4 regions of the Paenarthrobacter sp. CAP02 genome follow, and region 2 is predicted to be linked to each of the others. Evidence: riboswitches for the same ligand, from Rfam matches in the RefSeq annotation. Region 2 holds a riboswitch; each other region holds the start of a gene.
What was found. A riboswitch is a leader RNA that binds a small molecule or an ion and turns the genes downstream of it on or off. The one in region 2 is predicted to bind cyclic di-AMP.
Positions count from the first base shown of each region.

Region 1: linked by a shared signal. The riboswitch ahead of ABHM97_RS10380 (aggregation-promoting factor C-terminal-like domain-containing protein) and the one ahead of ABHM97_RS05385 (M23 family metallopeptidase) in region 2 are both predicted to bind cyclic di-AMP.
Region 3: linked by a shared signal. The riboswitch ahead of ABHM97_RS00895 (hypothetical protein) and the one ahead of ABHM97_RS05385 (M23 family metallopeptidase) in region 2 are both predicted to bind cyclic di-AMP.
Region 4: linked by a shared signal. The riboswitch ahead of ABHM97_RS12650 (NlpC/P60 family protein) and the one ahead of ABHM97_RS05385 (M23 family metallopeptidase) in region 2 are both predicted to bind cyclic di-AMP.

Region 1 is NZ_JBEEII010000005.1:97,502-101,706, forward strand. It holds gene ABHM97_RS10370 (response regulator transcription factor) at 1-17, shown strand, start outside; gene ABHM97_RS10375 (sensor histidine kinase) at 21-1,520, shown strand; cyclic di-AMP (ydaO/yuaA leader) riboswitch at 1,654-1,813, shown strand; gene ABHM97_RS10380 (aggregation-promoting factor C-terminal-like domain-containing protein) at 1,819-2,673, shown strand; gene ABHM97_RS10385 (glycosyltransferase) at 2,805-4,160, shown strand; gene ABHM97_RS10390 (glycosyltransferase family 39 protein) at 4,157-4,205, shown strand, end outside.
Region 2 is NZ_JBEEII010000002.1:549,755-553,959, reverse strand. It holds gene serC (phosphoserine transaminase) at 1-155, opposite strand, end outside; gene ABHM97_RS05390 (iron-dependent transcriptional repressor DtxR) at 450-1,145, shown strand; cyclic di-AMP (ydaO/yuaA leader) riboswitch at 1,361-1,575, shown strand; gene ABHM97_RS05385 (M23 family metallopeptidase) at 1,580-2,410, shown strand; cyclic di-AMP (ydaO/yuaA leader) riboswitch at 2,555-2,716, shown strand; gene ABHM97_RS05380 (C40 family peptidase) at 2,721-3,461, shown strand; gene ABHM97_RS05375 (NlpC/P60 family protein) at 3,560-4,205, shown strand, end outside.
Region 3 is NZ_JBEEII010000001.1:175,846-180,050, reverse strand. It holds gene ABHM97_RS00900 (S-layer homology domain-containing protein) at 1-520, shown strand, start outside; gene ABHM97_RS00895 (hypothetical protein) at 781-1,926, opposite strand; cyclic di-AMP (ydaO/yuaA leader) riboswitch at 1,929-2,072, opposite strand; gene ABHM97_RS00890 (ATP-dependent DNA ligase) at 2,336-3,400, shown strand; gene ABHM97_RS00885 (DUF6480 family protein) at 3,462-3,725, opposite strand; gene ABHM97_RS00880 (alpha/beta fold hydrolase) at 3,859-4,205, opposite strand, start outside.
Region 4 is NZ_JBEEII010000006.1:211,824-216,028, forward strand. It holds gene ABHM97_RS12640 (NCS2 family permease) at 1-924, opposite strand, end outside; gene ABHM97_RS12645 (copper resistance CopC family protein) at 1,038-1,670, shown strand; cyclic di-AMP (ydaO/yuaA leader) riboswitch at 1,845-2,013, shown strand; gene ABHM97_RS12650 (NlpC/P60 family protein) at 2,017-2,802, shown strand; gene ABHM97_RS12655 (NAD(P)/FAD-dependent oxidoreductase) at 2,916-3,617, opposite strand; gene ABHM97_RS12660 (universal stress protein) at 4,032-4,205, shown strand, end outside.

The sequences.
Region 1 (4,205 bases), on a different contig from region 2:
TCAAACCTGCGGACTAAGCCTTGAGCGCACTCTCCGGGGTTGCCAGAAGCCAGCAGCGCAATTGGCTCAATCCCTCCACCTGGCATTTGCGCACCCGCCTGGTCCTGGTGGCGATGGCTTTGCTGGTGGCCATTTGCGGCGCGGTCGGGGTGGTCAGCTACGCCTCGATGGATATGGTCTTCAACAAGCAGCTCGACAGGCAGCTGGAGCAGGCCTCGCTCCGCGCAGACGTATTCGGCAGACCGCCGTCGAGCTTTCCAAACTCCCCGACAGGACGCCCGGACCCGCTGGAGGCCCGCGGCCAGGCGGCCGGCACGCTGAGCGCCCGTATCGACGGCTCAACGGTGCGCAGCTCCGGGTTGATCGACGCGCGGGGCAATCGCGTCTCCTTGTCCGCAGACGATGAGCAGGTCCTGCTCGCGCTGCCGACAGGTAACGGCCCGGTTGACCGTTCGCTGTCCAACGGCGACTACCGGCTCATGGCCGTGAAGACCAATTACGGCGACGTGATCGTCACTGGCCTGCCGCTCGCGGACAAGCAGACCGCCGAGGCTTCGCTGGTCTGGACCATGGTTCTGGTGTCACTGGGCGGCCTGGTGGTGATCGGCCTTGTGGGGACCGTGATCATCCGTCGCACCATGCGGCCCCTGGAGCAGCTTTCCGATGTCGCCACCAAGGTTTCGCGGCTGCCTCTCGACGCCGGTGAAGTGGCACTTGCGGTGCGTGTCCCGCCGTCGGCCTCCCATCCCGGGACCGAAGTGGGGAGCGTGGGCCACGCCCTGAACCAGATGCTGAACAACGTCTCCAGTGCGTTGGAGGCCCGTCAGGAGAGCGAGACCAAAGTGAGGCAGTTCGTTGCCGATGCCTCGCACGAACTGCGGACGCCGCTGACCGCCATCCGTGGCTACACCGAGCTGCTTCGGATGACCGAGACCTTTACGGACGACGGCAGGAAGTCCTTGGCACGGGTTCAAAGCCAGTCCGAACGCATGACTACGCTGGTGGAGGACCTGCTGTTGCTGGCGAGGTTGGACGAGGGCCAGCCGGTGAAGGTCACGGACGTGGACCTGACCCAGTTGGTGATCGAGACCGTGAGTGACGAAAAAGTCATGGCACCGGACCACATCTGGCAACTGCAGCTCCCCGGGGAGCCCGTCACCGTACGCGGCGATGCCACGCAATTGCACCAAGTGCTGGCGAACCTGCTCTCGAATGCCCGCAAACACACCGACCCGGGAACAACCGTGGTCACTGGAGTCATGCTCTCCGCGGATGGCAGCGCAGTGGTGACCGTGACCGACAACGGTCCTGGCATCCCGCAGGAATTCCAGAGCCGCATCTTCTCCCGTTTTGCCCGTGCCGACGCGGCGAGATCGGGCTCCGAAGGGACCTCGGGGTTGGGCTTGTCGATAGTGGAATCCATCGTTGCAGCGCACGGCGGAAGCGTCGAAGTGACGTCCAAGCCGGGGCGCACCGAGTTCGCCCTGCGGCTGCCTACAGCCACCACCGAACGCCTGTAAAGAATCCGGCAAGACGACTCACCGACTTCGTGATCTCTGTTACCTAAATGTGACTTCTGCGGAAACCTCCTGTACCGTCGAAAGGGTGGGTTGCCCCTAACCGGCCCACATCCGGGATGCGCCGAGCTCTGCCACTTCCCGGAGTCCGATCTTTCACCGAGGCAGAGACGGGGGACCCAGAGTCTCCGGGCCCAGGCATTTTGCCGGCCCTTGGGGTGAAGCCGCAGCGTGATGCGCGGCCGGATGACCTCATCCGAACCCGACAGCTAACTCCGCAGGCGCTGAGAGGTAATCACAAATGTCTGAATTTAACGATCAGACGCGCCCTTCCGCGCGTCACCGCGACCAGAACGACACCCAGTTGACCAAGTCGCAGACCGTCCTCAAAAAGGCCGCCCGTGAGGGCAAGTCCGGCAAGCGCATGCCTGTTGTAGCGGGCGTCATCGCCGCTGCACTGGGCGTTGCATCGCTCGGTACCGCCGCCAACGCAGCCTTGAACCTCCCCGAGGCAAGCCGTGTAGCCGGCACCCAGGCCGCTGCACAGGTCAGCACCAACAAGTCCGCTGAAGTTTCCGCTTCGATGGACGCCGCAGCTGCCAAGGGTGCAGCCGACCGGGCTGCTGCAGACAAGGCCGCAGCCGACAAGGCCGCAGCCGACAAGCTCGCCGCTGATCAGGCCGCTGCCGCGCAGGCTGCCGCCGACAAGGCAGCTGCCGATCAAGCCGCTGCCGAGAAGGCTGCCGCCGACAAGGCAGCTGCTGACGCTGCCGCCAAGCAGGCCGCCGACGCTGCTGCTGCCGCCGCTGCCCAGGCTGCAGCCGCTGCTGCCGCCCCGAAGGCAGTGGACGATCCCGCCGGTGCGAAGGCCTACGCCGCCAGCATCCTTGGCAGCTACGGCTGGGGCGCGGGCGAAATGACCGCCCTGAACACGCTGTGGGAGAAGGAATCAGGATGGCGGACCACTGCCACCAACGCTTCCAGCGGTGCGTACGGTATTGTCCAGTCGCTTCCGGCCGGCAAGATGGCTTCTGCCGGTGCGGACTGGCAGACCAACTACCAGACCCAGATCAAGTGGGGCCTGAACTACATCAAGGAACGCTACGGATCCCCGTCGGCTGCTCTGGCCTTCCACTTGGCCAACAACTGGTACTAAGCCAAGAGCTTTCCCGAAAAGCCGCTCCCGTTCCGGGGGCGGCTTTTCGCGTTCCCGGAACGGGAGACTTACACAGTCGCGTCACAGCTTCCGCCTAAAGCACTCACAATCGGCGGCCTCACTGTGAATGCATGACGCTCATAGATCCCGCCACCAGTGCGCTGCCGAACCCCGCCCATGCGGGGACCTTCGCCGCTCCTGCCTTGCCTTACCGGCAGCCGCGGCGCTTTCCCGTGGACACGCGGACCACGGTCCCTGTCCTGGACGTCACCATTCCCGTCCACAACGAAGAGACCGACCTCGAGGAATGCCTGCGCCGCTTGCACGGGCACTTGGTGGAGACGTTCCCGCATACGTTCCGCATCACGGTCGCGGACAATGCGAGCACGGACAACACCTTGAAGATCGCCGAGCGCCTGGCCCGTGAACTCCCCGAAATCGGCGTCATGCGCTTCGAGGAGAAAGGCCGGGGCAACGCCCTCCGCCAGGTCTGGCTCGCCTCGCCGTCCCCGGTGCTCGCCTACATGGACGTGGACCTCTCCACTGATCTTGCCGCCCTGGCACCCCTGCTGGCTCCCCTGATTTCCGGCCATTCGGACCTTGCCATCGGGACGCGGCTCTCCCGCAACTCCCGTGTTGTCCGCGGGCCCAAGCGCGAGTTCGTCTCCCGCAGCTACAACGTCCTCCTGCATACGCTCATGGGCGCCCGGTTCTCTGATGCCCAATGCGGTTTCAAGGCCATCCGGGCAGACGTCGCCCACAGGATCCTCCCCCACACCCTGGACAACGCCTGGTTCTTCGACACCGAACTCCTGGTCCTGGCCGAGCGCTGCGGCCTCCGCGTCCATGAAGTCCCCGTCGACTGGACGGACGATCCCAACTCAAGTGTCGACGTCGTACGAACCGCCCTGGCCGACCTCCGCGGAATGGCGCGCCTGACGCGCGACCTCGTCACCGGGCGCATCCCTGTCCCCGAACTGCGCGCGGCCTTGGCCCGCGGCCCATTGCCGGCCTCGTCGCGAACATCGGAATCGACCCCACGCGCCAGCCTGTTCGGGCAACTGGTGCGCTTTGCGGCGATCGGCGCGGCGTCCACAGTGGCCTACCTGCTGATCTTCCTGCTGTGCCGGGGATTCATGGACCCGCAGCTCGCCAACTTCCTGGCCCTGATCGTGACAGCCGTCGCCAACACAGCCGCCAACCGGCGCTTCACGTTCGGCATCCAGGGCGGCAGCCACGCCCGCCACCACTTTGAAGGCTTGATTGTTTTCAGCATCGGCCTGGCACTCACCTCGGGCGCGCTGGCCCTGGTGCACGGAACCACGACGCCGGACCGCTGGCTTGAGGTGGCAACGGTAGTTGGCGCGAACCTCGCCGCGACCGTGGCCCGCTTCCTGTTGTTCCGCCTGTGGGTGTTCCGCCGACCCGCCACACCAGCCCCTCAAACCGAGGGTTCCGACAAGACCACAGAGGTGCCAGCGAAATGATCACCGCCCTTCAGCCAAGCCATGCCGTTGACGAACCTGTGAAGT
Region 2 (4,205 bases):
TTGACCGGGGCCTGCCGGTGGGAGGTACCCAGGATGGTGGCCGATGCGGCAGACAACGCCTCGATCTGTTCCGGGCGGACCTTGGACGGTCCTGCGCCGAAGCGTCCGTCCTTGGGCAGCAGATCGGCGGGAATGGTGATGCTGTTGTCGCTCACGTGTGGCTCCAATGGGTATCGGCTAGAGATGGGTCGTGGCAGGTGGCATCCGCTGCCCCTTCGACTCCCCAATTCTGCCTGACTCGGCCCGGGGGCTGTAACCTGCATCCGTCATAGTCCGCCACGTGGAATGCGAAGCAACAGGATGCGACCGGAATTATCCAGAGTAATTCCAAATAAGCTAGGCTGGGTGTCGGCGTTCAAGGGCCAGCGGTAAACACCGGCTGCCCTGGCCAAGGACGCGGTACGGTGGAGATTACGCAAGGAAACTGCGTTCGAGGAGAGCTGAGCTGGATGACGGATCTGATCGATACCACTGAGATGTATCTTCGGACCATTTTGGAGCTGGAAGAAGAAAACATTGTGGCGCTCAGGGCCCGCATCGCCGAGCGCCTGCGGCACTCCGGCCCCACGGTTTCACAAACCATCGGCCGCATGGAGCGCGATGGCCTGGTGATCGTATCCAACGACCGTCACCTTGAACTGACCCAGATGGGCCGCAAGCGCGCCACCGAGGTCATGCGAAAGCACCGTCTCGCGGAGCGGCTCCTTGCCGATGTCATTGGCCTCGACTGGGCGTACGTCCATGACGAAGCGTGCCGTTGGGAACACGTGATGAGTGAGCGGGTTGAACGCCGGCTCTACGAACTCCTTGAACACCCCACCGAGTCGCCCTACGGCAATCCGATTCCAGGACTCGAAGCCCTGGGCGGTCTGCCGACGCAGACCATTCCGCGGCTCGACATCAACCTGCTGCAGGCCATGGATGGCTACGCCGCCGATTCCCGCGTGGTGGTCAGCCGGCTTGCCGAGCCCATCCAGGTGGAGCCCGAACTCCTCACCCAGCTGGACGAGGGCGGAATCCGTCCCGGGGCAGCGGTGTCATTGGAACGCGTCGGCGAGTACATTTCTGTCCGGGTTCCCGGCATCGAGGGAGCGCTTGAGCTTCCGCCTGAAGTTGCGGCCCACGTGTTCGTCTCCCTGGGCTGACCTCCCTTCGGGGCGCCGCCTCCTCGGGGATGCCGTGTCAAACCTCACTTTTGTGCCCTGCGGGACAATGTGACCTGCGGTTTTTCGGGATTGATGATATGGGAGTGCGTCGTCCTGTTGATAACGAATTTATTACTGCAGGCTTTAATCGCCTATAGTTATCTACTAGCGCCGATACCAAAGCGTTACCTGATCCGGAGCCGAGCTCTGCCAGCGGATCAGGTGTGCCATCCACCACTGGCAGAGGCGGGGGAACCACAAGCGGCTGTCTAAAGAAGCAGCCTTGGGGTGAAGTCCGCAGCAGAAGTGCCCATTTACGCAAGTCCCTCCTTGGATACCTGTGTGCCATGAGCGCTTCGTGCGGACCGGGTCTTTGAACTCTCTGACCCGAATCCGACAGCTAACTTCGCAGGCTTTCCAGAGAGGAACAGAGTTTGACATCGCAGAACGTCAGGGGTCGTCGCCGCGCGACCGGCCCCGCTGTTGAGCTGCGGCCAGCCCGCGCAACAATGGAGGTCCGGCCCCGTGACACTGAGCGCCAAGTCCGCCGCCGTAAGAGCCCATTGCGCCAGGTTGCCGATTTCGCCGCAGCCAGTGGTGTCGGCCAGAAAGCCGGAGTAGCCCTCGCTGCCACCGGTTTGGCGCTGACTGTCGGACTGCCGGCCACAAGCCCAGTGATGGCAACGTCGGAGTCGGGCCAGACCGAGTCCGCCCTCGCCGTTTCCGGCGGCAGCCAGCCAGAGGTTTCCGCAGCCGCATCGGCAAAAATCGACTTCAGCCGCGCCGCCGTCGCAACCGCAGCTGACCCCGACGGCAAGCTGAAGCAATTGCTCAGCGCCCAGTCGGTCGGCAGCATCCAGCGCGCCTCGTCCGTAGGCACGCTTGCCAGCCCCTTGGACAGCCTGGTCACGGCCTCGCCGTTCGGCTACCGGGTCAGCCCCCTCACGGGCGGCACGGGCGACTTCCACCGCGGCCAGGACTTCGTTGCCCAGTGCGGCACCGCAGTGCATGCGGCTGCCACGGGCAAAGTCACTTTCGCCGGATGGCACGAGTATGGCGGAGGCAACCGCGTGGTAGTGGACCACGGCAACGGCCTCGAGACCACCTATAACCACCTGTCGTCTTTCAACGTCAAGGTCGGCCAGACCGTCACCCGTGGCGATACTGTCGCGTTGAGCGGCACCACGGGCGCTTCCACGGGCTGCCACCTCCACTTCGAGGTCCAGGTCAACGGAGAAGTTGTCGACCCCATGGGCTGGCTCTAAGCCAGTTGATGGTCGCCTCTCGCATTTTGCGACACCCCGTGACCTGAATGTGACATTCGCGTTCAACTGTTGTACCGTACAAAGCGCATCGGCTTTTTAGGGGGCCGGTGCACTTGAGTGGATTGCCTAGCTCTGCCACCACTCAAGGTCCGTTCGCATAAATCGTCTGGCAGGGGCGGGGGAACCACTTTTGGTCTTCGATAGAAGGCCTTGGGGTTAAGTCGCAAAAGCTTCCTTGAAGCAACGCGGCCGGATGACTCCCATCCGAATCCGACAGCTCACCTCGCAGGCATTGGGAGAGGCTACCTACGTGTCATCACGCACTACCCCTGCGCGCCACCGCGCTGAAACGGTTCGTACGAACCCCTTGAACACTCTTTCCAAGGCTGTTTCGTCCAACGCCGGTTCGGTTGGCCGTCAGGCCGTCGTCCTGGCAGCAGCTTCGGGCCTTGTCCTTACCGCCGGTCTTCCGGCTACGGCAGCTGATACGGACATCTCCAAGTCGGAAGCCTCCAGCACCCAGCAGATGGTGGCAACCGCCGTCGTCACTGCAGAGCCAACCGCCACCGTGGCCTTCGAGAGCCCGGTCGTGGCCACCAAGGAAGCCCCCAAGGTTGTCCAGCGTGCATCGCAGGTCACCCAGCGCGCCGCTGGTAGCCAGGACGCCGCAGCTGCGGTCACCGCAAAGTCCTCCGAGGTTACGGACGGTGCTGCAAGCGCTGCTGCTTCGGGCCTCGCCGCCATTGCCTACACCGGTATCGGTCACCCCTACGTATGGGGCGGCACCACCCCCAACGGCTGGGACTGCTCCGGCTTCACCCAGTGGGTCTACGCGCAGGCCGGCATCAGCATCCCCCGCGTCAACGCCTGGACGGCCATGAAGCCCACCAGCAACCCCCAGCCCGGTGACCTCGTCATGCAGAACGGCGGAGCCCACGTCGGCATCTACGTCGGCAACGGCATGATGATCAGCGCACTGAACCCGAGCCAGGGCACCCTCCTGCACTCGGCAGCCTCCACGGGCACCTCTTCCTTCTTCACCCTTCGCTAGAAAACATCCGGTTCGTGGCCGGCCAGCATGCCCCCAAGTGCTGGCCGCCCATTACCCGCGTGTAACCCCACTGCACGCGGATACGAAAAGAGAAAATCATGACCAGTGCAAACAAGGTTGCACGGCATCGCGCTGAGGCCCCCAAGACCAGCTCGCTTGCCATCATCGCCAAGGCTGTCGGCGGCAACGCCGGTACTGTGGGCCGCCAGGCCGCCGTCATCGCAGCGGCTTCCGGTCTGGTCCTGACCAGCGGTGTCGCGGCCAACGCCGCCGAAACCAACGTTGACCGTGAATCCACCGCGACGTCCACCCTCGATGTCCAGGCAGTGGTCCAGTCGACCATCGCTGCGGACTCCACGGTAGCCATCTCCTACGAACGGCCCGTCGTCACCACGGTTGAAGCTCCGGCTCCCGTGGAGAAGAAGGCTCCCGCCAAGGCAGAAGCCAAGGCCACGGAGAGCGCCAACACGGCTGCTTCCACCGGCAACGCGACGCTTGCCGTCAACAGCTCGGCTACGGCTGCCAAGGCTCCGGCAGCTTCCAGCGGCCTCGGTGCAGCTATCGCCGCCGCAGCGTACGCCCAGCTCGGCGTGACCCAGGACTGCACCATGCTGGTGACCAACTCCCTGGCAGCCGTGGGCATCCACTTCCATGACTGGCCGGCCGGGTACCTCTCCTTGGGCCGTACGGTCAGTGCTGCAGAAGCCCAGCCGGGCGACCTCGCCTACTACGCCAACGGCGGTT
Region 3 (4,205 bases), on a different contig from region 2:
AATCCAGTGGCTCGCGAACAAGAAGATCACAACTGGCTACAGTGGCGGTCTTTTTCTGCCTTTGAACTCTGTAAACCGTGACGCGATGGCGGCGTTCATGTATCGGATGGCAGGCGAGCCTTCCTTCACCGCCCCTGATATCTCACCGTTCGCTGACCTCAAACCCAGCGACCAGTTCTATAAGGAAATAACCTGGCTCGCTCACCAGGGCATCAGCACAGGCTGGGATGAAGGCAGCGGAATCCACACTTACCGACCAGTACAAGCCGTCAACCGTGACGCCATGGCAGCGTTCCTCTACCGCTTCAGCGGCAAACCCGCGTTTGCCCCTCCTGTGTCGTCTCCTTTCCACGATGTCGCCACCGACAACCCCTTCTACAAAGAGATCACCTGGCTCGCGGCGCAGGGAATCTCCACAGGCTATGCCGACGCCACATTCCGGCCTGTCCAGCCCGTCAATCGCGACGCCATGGCAGCGTTCCTCTACCGCGAAGACACCTGGAACCTAACTCGCCGCTAGACGGGGGTTCAGCGTGATGATGGGCTCGCTACGCAACAAACGGCGGTAGAACCTCCCTGGCATGGTGGGCCTGCTGGTGGTGCTTTCCTTGTCCGTCAGGCTGATCCTGAACTTTCCTCGCCGGAAGAAGCGCGCCTAGGAACGCCTCAACCGCTGGCAGCTCCACCGGCCCATCCTTCGCCTGAAGGTGGCGGTCCGGCTGCTGGTGCAGTACCGGCCATGCCATCCGATCGGCGTTGCCGTACGGGGCAGCCGGGTGCTCACTTCACGGCCTTCTTGGCGGCGTCCAGGATTGCGTCGAGGGCGGTCCCACTGGATTGCGGATTCGTTCCGGCGGAGGGGTTCCCGGTGGGGCGCGGCTTGGGAGTGGCCGTCGACGTCGGGGTGGGTGTTGGCGTGGGCGTCGGGGTGGTGGTCGGCGCCGGCGTGGTTGTCGGGGCAGGAGATGGCGCCGTGGTGACTGTATCGGCGGGCACATCGGTGGGGGCCGGGGCAGGCTGCGTCGGGACTGCCGCGGAGGCGCCCGGCGCCGGGTTAGCCGCCGACGGCGCCGCCGAAGGAACCCAAACCGGGGCCGCAAGCGAGACGTGCGGGGCCGGAACCGACGACGGCGACACTTCAGATGGTGCCTCCGGGACGGTCGCCGGCTGACCGGCTGCCGATGAGGATGACGCTGTTGGTGCTGCCGACGAGGCCGACGGGGAGGACGCGGTGGAGTAGGAAGCCCGAGGCCCGGGCGCAGCCGAGCCCGAATCCCTGTCCCCACTGGCGCTCGCATCCTGGGCGGGGGTTTCATGGCCGAAGAACGGCAGCTCAAGGGCCTGGCCGAGGCCTCCGGCCGTGAGAACCAGTCCTACAGCGCCGGCAACAACGGCCATACGCTGGCTCATGTGCTTGACCGATGCGGCCTTTCGAAGCACGGCTTGGGGTTCGCGGTTGAACGACGACGAAGAGCCAAAGCCGGTCCTGGCTGGGACGGGAGTAGGTGCCGGCCCGGCAATGTCCAGGATGGGGATGGCTGCCGTGGCGGGCTCCGAGGGTGCGGCCAGCTGCGTGTCCGGCTTGGGTGCTGCCGACGGAACGATGGGAGTGGCGGCAGTGGGAGGGCCCGGTGTGGTCGACCGCGGTGCCGCGGCCTGGGCGGCCTGCACTGCGGGGATCGCGGCGGTGGCCGGTTCTGCGGGTTCGGCTTCAGCCCGGGCTGCCCTTTCCCGCTCCGCTGCCCGGGCGGCCGCGCGCGTGGTGGGCTGGGCAGCAGCGGCGGGTTCCGGCGTCGTACTTGGTGCCTGAGGCGCTGTTGTTGCTTCGGTGGCGGATCCGCTGGGTTCGGCCCGACGGCGTCCGGTTGGCTTGGTGCGCTCGCGTTCGATGAGGGCGCGGCGCGGCTGATCCATGGTTGGGGACATGGTGGTTGCCTCTCAACGCCTTCGAGGTTAGCTGTCGGGTTCGGACGAGGCCGTCCGGCCGCCAAAGCGGCTTCACCCCGAGGACTTGGAAAGTCCGGGAACTTGTGGGTCCCCCGCCTCTGCCGCGGGTCTGGCGGATCCCGGATTGCGGCAGAGCTCGGCGTCAATCCGGAAGCGGCCCAGCGGAGATACGGGTCGCCCTACGACGGTACATGAGCCGGAAAGTAAAGTCACATTAATGTAACGGACGGTAGGTCGGGCTAAACCGGAGGCTCCGGGCGCCTAGGCTTCGGGGCCGGTGCGGGAGCCGACAGCTCGTACTGGATCTTCGAGCACTGCCGCCAACACGGCCAAGATATCCACCGCCTGAGACTAGCTTCGGCGTCCGACGGCAGGGTAGACATTTCCTATGGACCTGCCAGTGATGCCGCCCGTCTCGCCCATGCTTGCCAAGTCAGTTCCGGACATCCCCGATGTGGGCCACTACGAGCCCAAGTGGGATGGCTTCCGGACCATCGTTTTCAAGGATGGGGACGAGGTCATCCTGGGCAGCCGCAACGAGAAGCCCATGACGCGCTACTTTCCCGAGCTGGTTGAGGCGCTGAGGAAGAACCTCCCGGAGAAGTGTGTGATCGACGGTGAGATCGTCCTGATCGAGGGCAACAGGTTGGAGTTCGAAGTCCTCCAGCAGCGGATCCACCCCGCGGACAGCCGGGTCAGGATGCTCGCCGAGAAAACGCCGGCTTCCATGGTCGCGTTCGACATTCTTGCCTTGGGCGAGGAAGACCTGATGGGCAAGCCGTTCTCTGAGCGCCGGGCCATCCTTGAGTCCGCCTTGGCCAAGGCCGAACCGCCCGTCTATGTGACTCCGGCGGTAACAGACCTTGAGCGGGCCAAGGAATGGTTCGTGCAGTTGGAGGGCGCCGGCTTGGACGGGGTCCTCTCCAAGCCGCTGGATGGAACCTACCAACCCAATAAGCGCGTGATGTTCAAGACCAAGCATGTTCGGACCGCGGACTGTGTGGTGGCCGGGTTCCGTTGGCACAAAACTGCGAAGGTGGTGGGTTCCATGTTGTTGGGGCTCTACGACGACGCCGGTCGGCTGCACCACGTGGGGGTGGTGGCATCGTTCCCCATGGCCAAGCGGGAAGCACTGGTTGCCGAGCTTGAGCCCTACCAGGTGGACCTCGCTGATCACCCGTGGGGCGAGTGGGCCAAGCAGGACGAGGCGGCCGGTGGTTCACGGATGCCTGGTGCCCAAAGCAGGTGGAGCGGGGGCAAGGACTTTTCGTTTGTGCCACTGCGCCCCGAGCTCGTGATCGAAGTGGCGTACGACTACATGGAGGGCGACAGGTTCCGCCACACCACGCAGTTCCGCCGCTGGAGGCCGGACCGGACTCCGGAGAGCTGCACGTACGCGCAACTGGAGGAGCCTGCCGATTACGACCTCGGGGAGATCCTGAGCCTGCCGTAGCGCGTTGCCACCCCGCTGTTACGTTGTTGGCCCGCAACGTAACAGCGGGGTAGCGGCGAAATTACTCTTCGTGTCCTTGGTCGCTGCTCATGCTGCCTTCGGCCGGCGGCGTTTCGCCCGGGGGTACCCCTCCGCCCGGCTCCAATCCCGTGACGTTGCCGTCCAGGGGATCAGGGTTGGCCGAGGCGGCGGGATCGTCGTCCTCGTCCTGGCGCATGTCCGGGTCTTCGTGGATGCTGTCCGCATCGGCGGTGGTGTCGAAGGGGTCGGTCGCGCCGCTCACGCCGAAGGTCTGGGGATCGTCTTCCGGGTCATAGCTGGTCATGGTCAAACCCTTTCGTAAGCAGACTTACTATTCGCTTGCCTGGCCAGCCTAGCGCGATCCCGCCGGAGCCAACAAGGGGCACCCAACCCCGGGCTCCGGCGTCGTGCTCCGGCGCCTAACTGTGCTGTGCGGCCTAACTCCGCTGTGTGGTCGCGGCGACGAAGCTGCGGATGGCGTCCGCCACCGCTTGCGGCCGCATATGCTGCGCTACGTGCCCCACTCCGGGAATCTCCACCAGGCGTCCTCGGTCCACGGTTCGGGAGAGCCGGAGCGACCAGTCGGGGCCTGCCACCTGGTCCCGGCTTCCGCGCAGGACCAGCACGGGCACCTTGATGCCGGCCAGCCGCTTTTCGGTGGGATAGGCCATCATCACCGGGAGTTCGGTGAGGTACCAGCGGAGCCCGCAGCGGAAGTAGTCGGAGACGACGATCCAATTGGACGAGGGACTCTCTCGCAGGACGCCGTCCAAGGTAAGCGCCA
Region 4 (4,205 bases), on a different contig from region 2:
TGCTTCGTTGGCCAGGCCGACCATGGTGCCCATCGCGTCGAAGAAGATGCTCAAAAGGATCACGAATGCCAGGAGCGCTGCGGCAATAAAGCCGAGGTGTTCAAACGCGCCGAAGGGGTTGGCCTTACCTATAAGTGACAGGTCCGGGGCACCCCACTTGGTCAGGGTCGGGGCAACAAGGGACCAGCCGCGCGGGTTGATGTTGGTGCCGTCGTTGCTCGGGCCGATGTGGAGCGTGAACTCAAGGATGGCGGCCAAAGCCGTCGATGCCACGATGCCGATCAGGATGGCGCCACGGACCTTGCGGACCACCAGTGCGATGGTCAGGATCAGGCCGAAGGCAAACACCAGCGTGGGCCAGCCGAGCAGTTTCCCGTCGACACCCAATCCCAGCGGAACGGTTGTGCCGGCGGCGTCAGGGATGCGGCGGACGAACCCTGCATTGACCAGGCCGATCAGTGCGATGAAGAGGCCGATGCCCACCACGATCGCTGTCTTGAGCGCCTCGGGTACGGCTTTGAACACGGCCGTACGGAAACCGGTGAGCACCAGGATCAGCATGGTCAGGCCCGAGAGGACCACCAGGCCCATCATGTCCGGCCAGGTCAGGCCCGGGTGCGAGGCGACGGTCACCGCTACGAACGCGTTAACGCCCAGGCCCGTGGCCACGGCGAACGGGTGCTTGGCCCAGGCGCCCATGAGGATGGTCAGGATGCCCGCAACGAATGCCGTGGTGGCCGCGACGGCGGTGAAGCCCAGCGACGCTCCGCTGGAATCCTGCCCGGAAAGGATCAAGGGGTTGAGGACCACGATGTAGCTCATGGCGAAGAAGGTTGCGAAGCCGCCTCGGATTTCCCGGGAGTATGTGGAGCCACGCTCGGAAATTTTGAAGTAGCGGTCGATGGCAGAACCTTGTTTAAGCATGAAGGACTCCGGGGATCGAGGGGAGTGTGCCCTCAAATCCTATGCCGTCGGATATGGGCCTCCTGACGATTCGCCTAGTCTGTAAGGAAGCCAACACTAGGAGAAACCGCCCCATGCGCACCATCCGCCCGCTTCTGGCCGCCGTCGTTGCCGCCCTGGCCTTCGCATCCGCCTTGCTGTTTTCCGCGGGCCCGGCCTCCGCGCACGACGTCGCCGAATCCACAGCGCCGGCCAACGGCTCCAGCGTGGCAGCTGTCCCGGCGTCGGTCTCCATCACGTTCAACAACCGGCCGCTGGCCATCGGATCGGGCGTGACGGTCACTGCGGGCGGCGAAAACTGGGCGGACGGACCCGTCGAAATCATCGACAACCAGGCGGTCCAGAAGATCCGCGAAGGCGCGCCGGCTGGCGAATACACCGTGGTTTGGCGGGTCGTCAGCTCCGATTCGCACCCCATCGAGGGCACCTTCACGTTCACGGCCGCTGCCGGAAGCGCGACGGCGACGAGCGGCACCGCGGGTGCCTCGCCGTCGTCGTCGGCACCTTCAAATACGGTTCCGACGGCGGGAACCGCAGCGCCCGGTACTGCCACCAGCACCCCGGCCGCGGACGCGTCCCAACCTTTCCCGTGGAGCATCGTGGGACTGGCCGTGGTTGCTGTGGGCCTTGTGATCTATCTCGCCGTTACCGCCCGGAAGAAACTCGCCGCCTCCAACGACTCAAATGCGGGAGATTCCGCGGAATAACAGGCTTTTCTACGTAGCTGCGAATATCTCGGATTGGTTACTGCGACACGCCAAAACCCCGGTTCTCGTTACTTAAATGTGACTTCGGCGAGATCATCGCGTACCGTAGAACCTGTGCCTGTTCCACGTAGCGGGCACTTCCGGCCTGATTGCCTAGCTCTGCCGCAGTCCGGAATCCGTTCGCAGACAAACCTTACGGCAGAGACGGGGAACCCAATTTAGGTCGCTTTCGAGCGTGCCTTGGGGTGAAGTCACGATGCTTCCGCTGAACAGCGGGGGATAGTGGCCGGGTGACTCCCATCCGAATCCGACAGCTAACCTCGCAGGCATCGGGAGAGGCTTTTTCATGTCTTCAAGCATTCTTCGCGGCCGTCGTAAGGCGGACAGCGTACGTCCTAATCCGTTCATCTCCATCTCCAAGGCAGTCGCCAGCAACGCTTCCGGCGCTGGCCGCCAGGCAGCTGTTATCGCAGCAGCTTCGGGCCTTGTCCTGACCGGCTCCATCGCAGCCCACGCAGCCGAAACCCCGGTTCAGCGTGACTCCAGCCCCGCCACGGTCGCCGAGACCGTTTCCGAGGCTCCCACCAAGGTTGTCACCGCCGCAGCTACGGCTACCGTCAACTTCGAGCGCCCTGCTGTTGCTTCCGTAGCAGCTCCGGTCATCGAGAAGCCGGCTCCCGTCGTTGAGGCACCTGTTGCCAAGAAGGCAGCAGTGGCTGCAACTGCAGCAGCCGCTCCTGTAGCAAAGGCTGCCGCGTCAGTTGCAGCCGCTCCGGCTGCCGCTGCTCCCGCAGCCGCTGCGCCGGCCGTCGGTGGAGTCAACGCCGCCATGGTTGCCTCGGCTTACGCCCAGATCGGCATCATGCAGGACTGCACCGCCATGGTGGAGCGGGCCCTCGGCTCCGCAGGTATCCCTGTTGGTGACCTCGCGCCCATGCAGTTCATGAACTACGGCAAGGTCGTCAGCAGCCCCCAGCCCGGCGACATGATCGTCCAGTCCGGCCACGTTGCAATCTACATCGGCAACGGCCAGGCCATCAGCGGTGGCATCAACGGCAACCAGACGGGTATCCACCCGATCAGCTGGTTGACCGCAACTGGTCCCATCACGTACGTACGCGCAGGCGCATAAGCCTCACGCTTCAGTTCAAAGGCCGGCATCTTCGAAGATTCATTCTTCGAGGGTGCCGGCCTTTGGCGTTAAGAAATGTGCGCAAAAGTTCCAGTGGCGGTGAAGCGGCCGTCCTAGGCGATGGCTACGCCGCTGCCGGCCATGCCGTTGCCTGCCGGTAGGGCCACCCTGGCGGAAATTGCCTGCCCCACGGCTTTGGCCTGCCGAAGGACTTCTTTGGGAGTCGGGGTAATGAGTTCTCCGACGCCTACAAGGTGCATCCCCACGGCACGCATTGCCGCGGCAAAATTCTGGCCAACGGCGATTCCAAGTTCTGCCAGCATCCGGCGCAGCTGGCTCTGGGCGCAGCGTGTCACCACGACGTGGTCGGCCAGCAGGACACCTTGGGCGGTGTGGACCGCCCACTGACGGGGAGTGGATTCGAGGGGGCCGGAAACGATCCTGCCCCGGAGGGTGCCCGATGCGGTGCTTCCGGTGGGGCCGTGCCCTATCTGCTGCGACGGGTCGGAGCCCAGGAAATCCAGGCGAACGGCACGGGTGGTGCTGCGAACGTCCAATTGATGGTTGGCGGCGTAGTTGCGCAGGTGGCGGAGAATCTCGCTGCGTTCCTGCATGGCGGGATCGGAGATGTCGCAGCGCTGGAGCATTCCAGTGTGGGTCGAAGGCCCGGTGGTTGAGAGCGACCCGAACCCGTCAACGACGATGGAGCCCACCCCGTAGCGGCTGAGCTCGCTGGCAACAGCCAGACCGGAGAGGCCGGCGCCGATAACCACTGTGGTGGTTCGTTCCGTGCCGGAATCAGGCGTGAGTGACACTGCTTGGTTCCTCCTTGACGTGTGTGCCCTGCGGCATCGCGTGGGATCGCGTCCGAGTTCCCCAAGCGGCCGCAAATTAACAGCCGGGGTGTGTCCTGAGACACGCTGCCCGGCTATTCAGTGACTCGAACACTACCGAACTTTTTCGGCCATGGGTAGCCTTCCCGGCGACGTGTTTTTCGTGTCCGCCAGCAGGCCGATCCCGTGCGTTTTGAACTGAGCCCGGACCGTTATGCACATAGCCCGAAGTCGCCTTGATTCGGTACTTCCGACCGAGAATAGTGGGCATTGGAAGGAGAGATTCCAAGTTTCTCCTACCCCGGCCATTGACATTTGGAGAGTCAGGGAATTCCGTGCAGAGAACCTCTGGCAGAATAGCCGGAACATCAAGCAGTAGGTGGAGAGGCGGGCCCAATGGACCAGCACGAAAGACACAATGAAGTGCCACGCGATGGCGAGGAATCGGCGGTTGCCCCCGGCGGCATCGTCGTGGGGGTGGACGGATCCGAGCACGGCCAGTGCGCCTTGGTCTGGGCAGCGCGTGAAGCAGAGCGTCGCCAGCTCCCCTTGCATATCGTCACGGCCTAC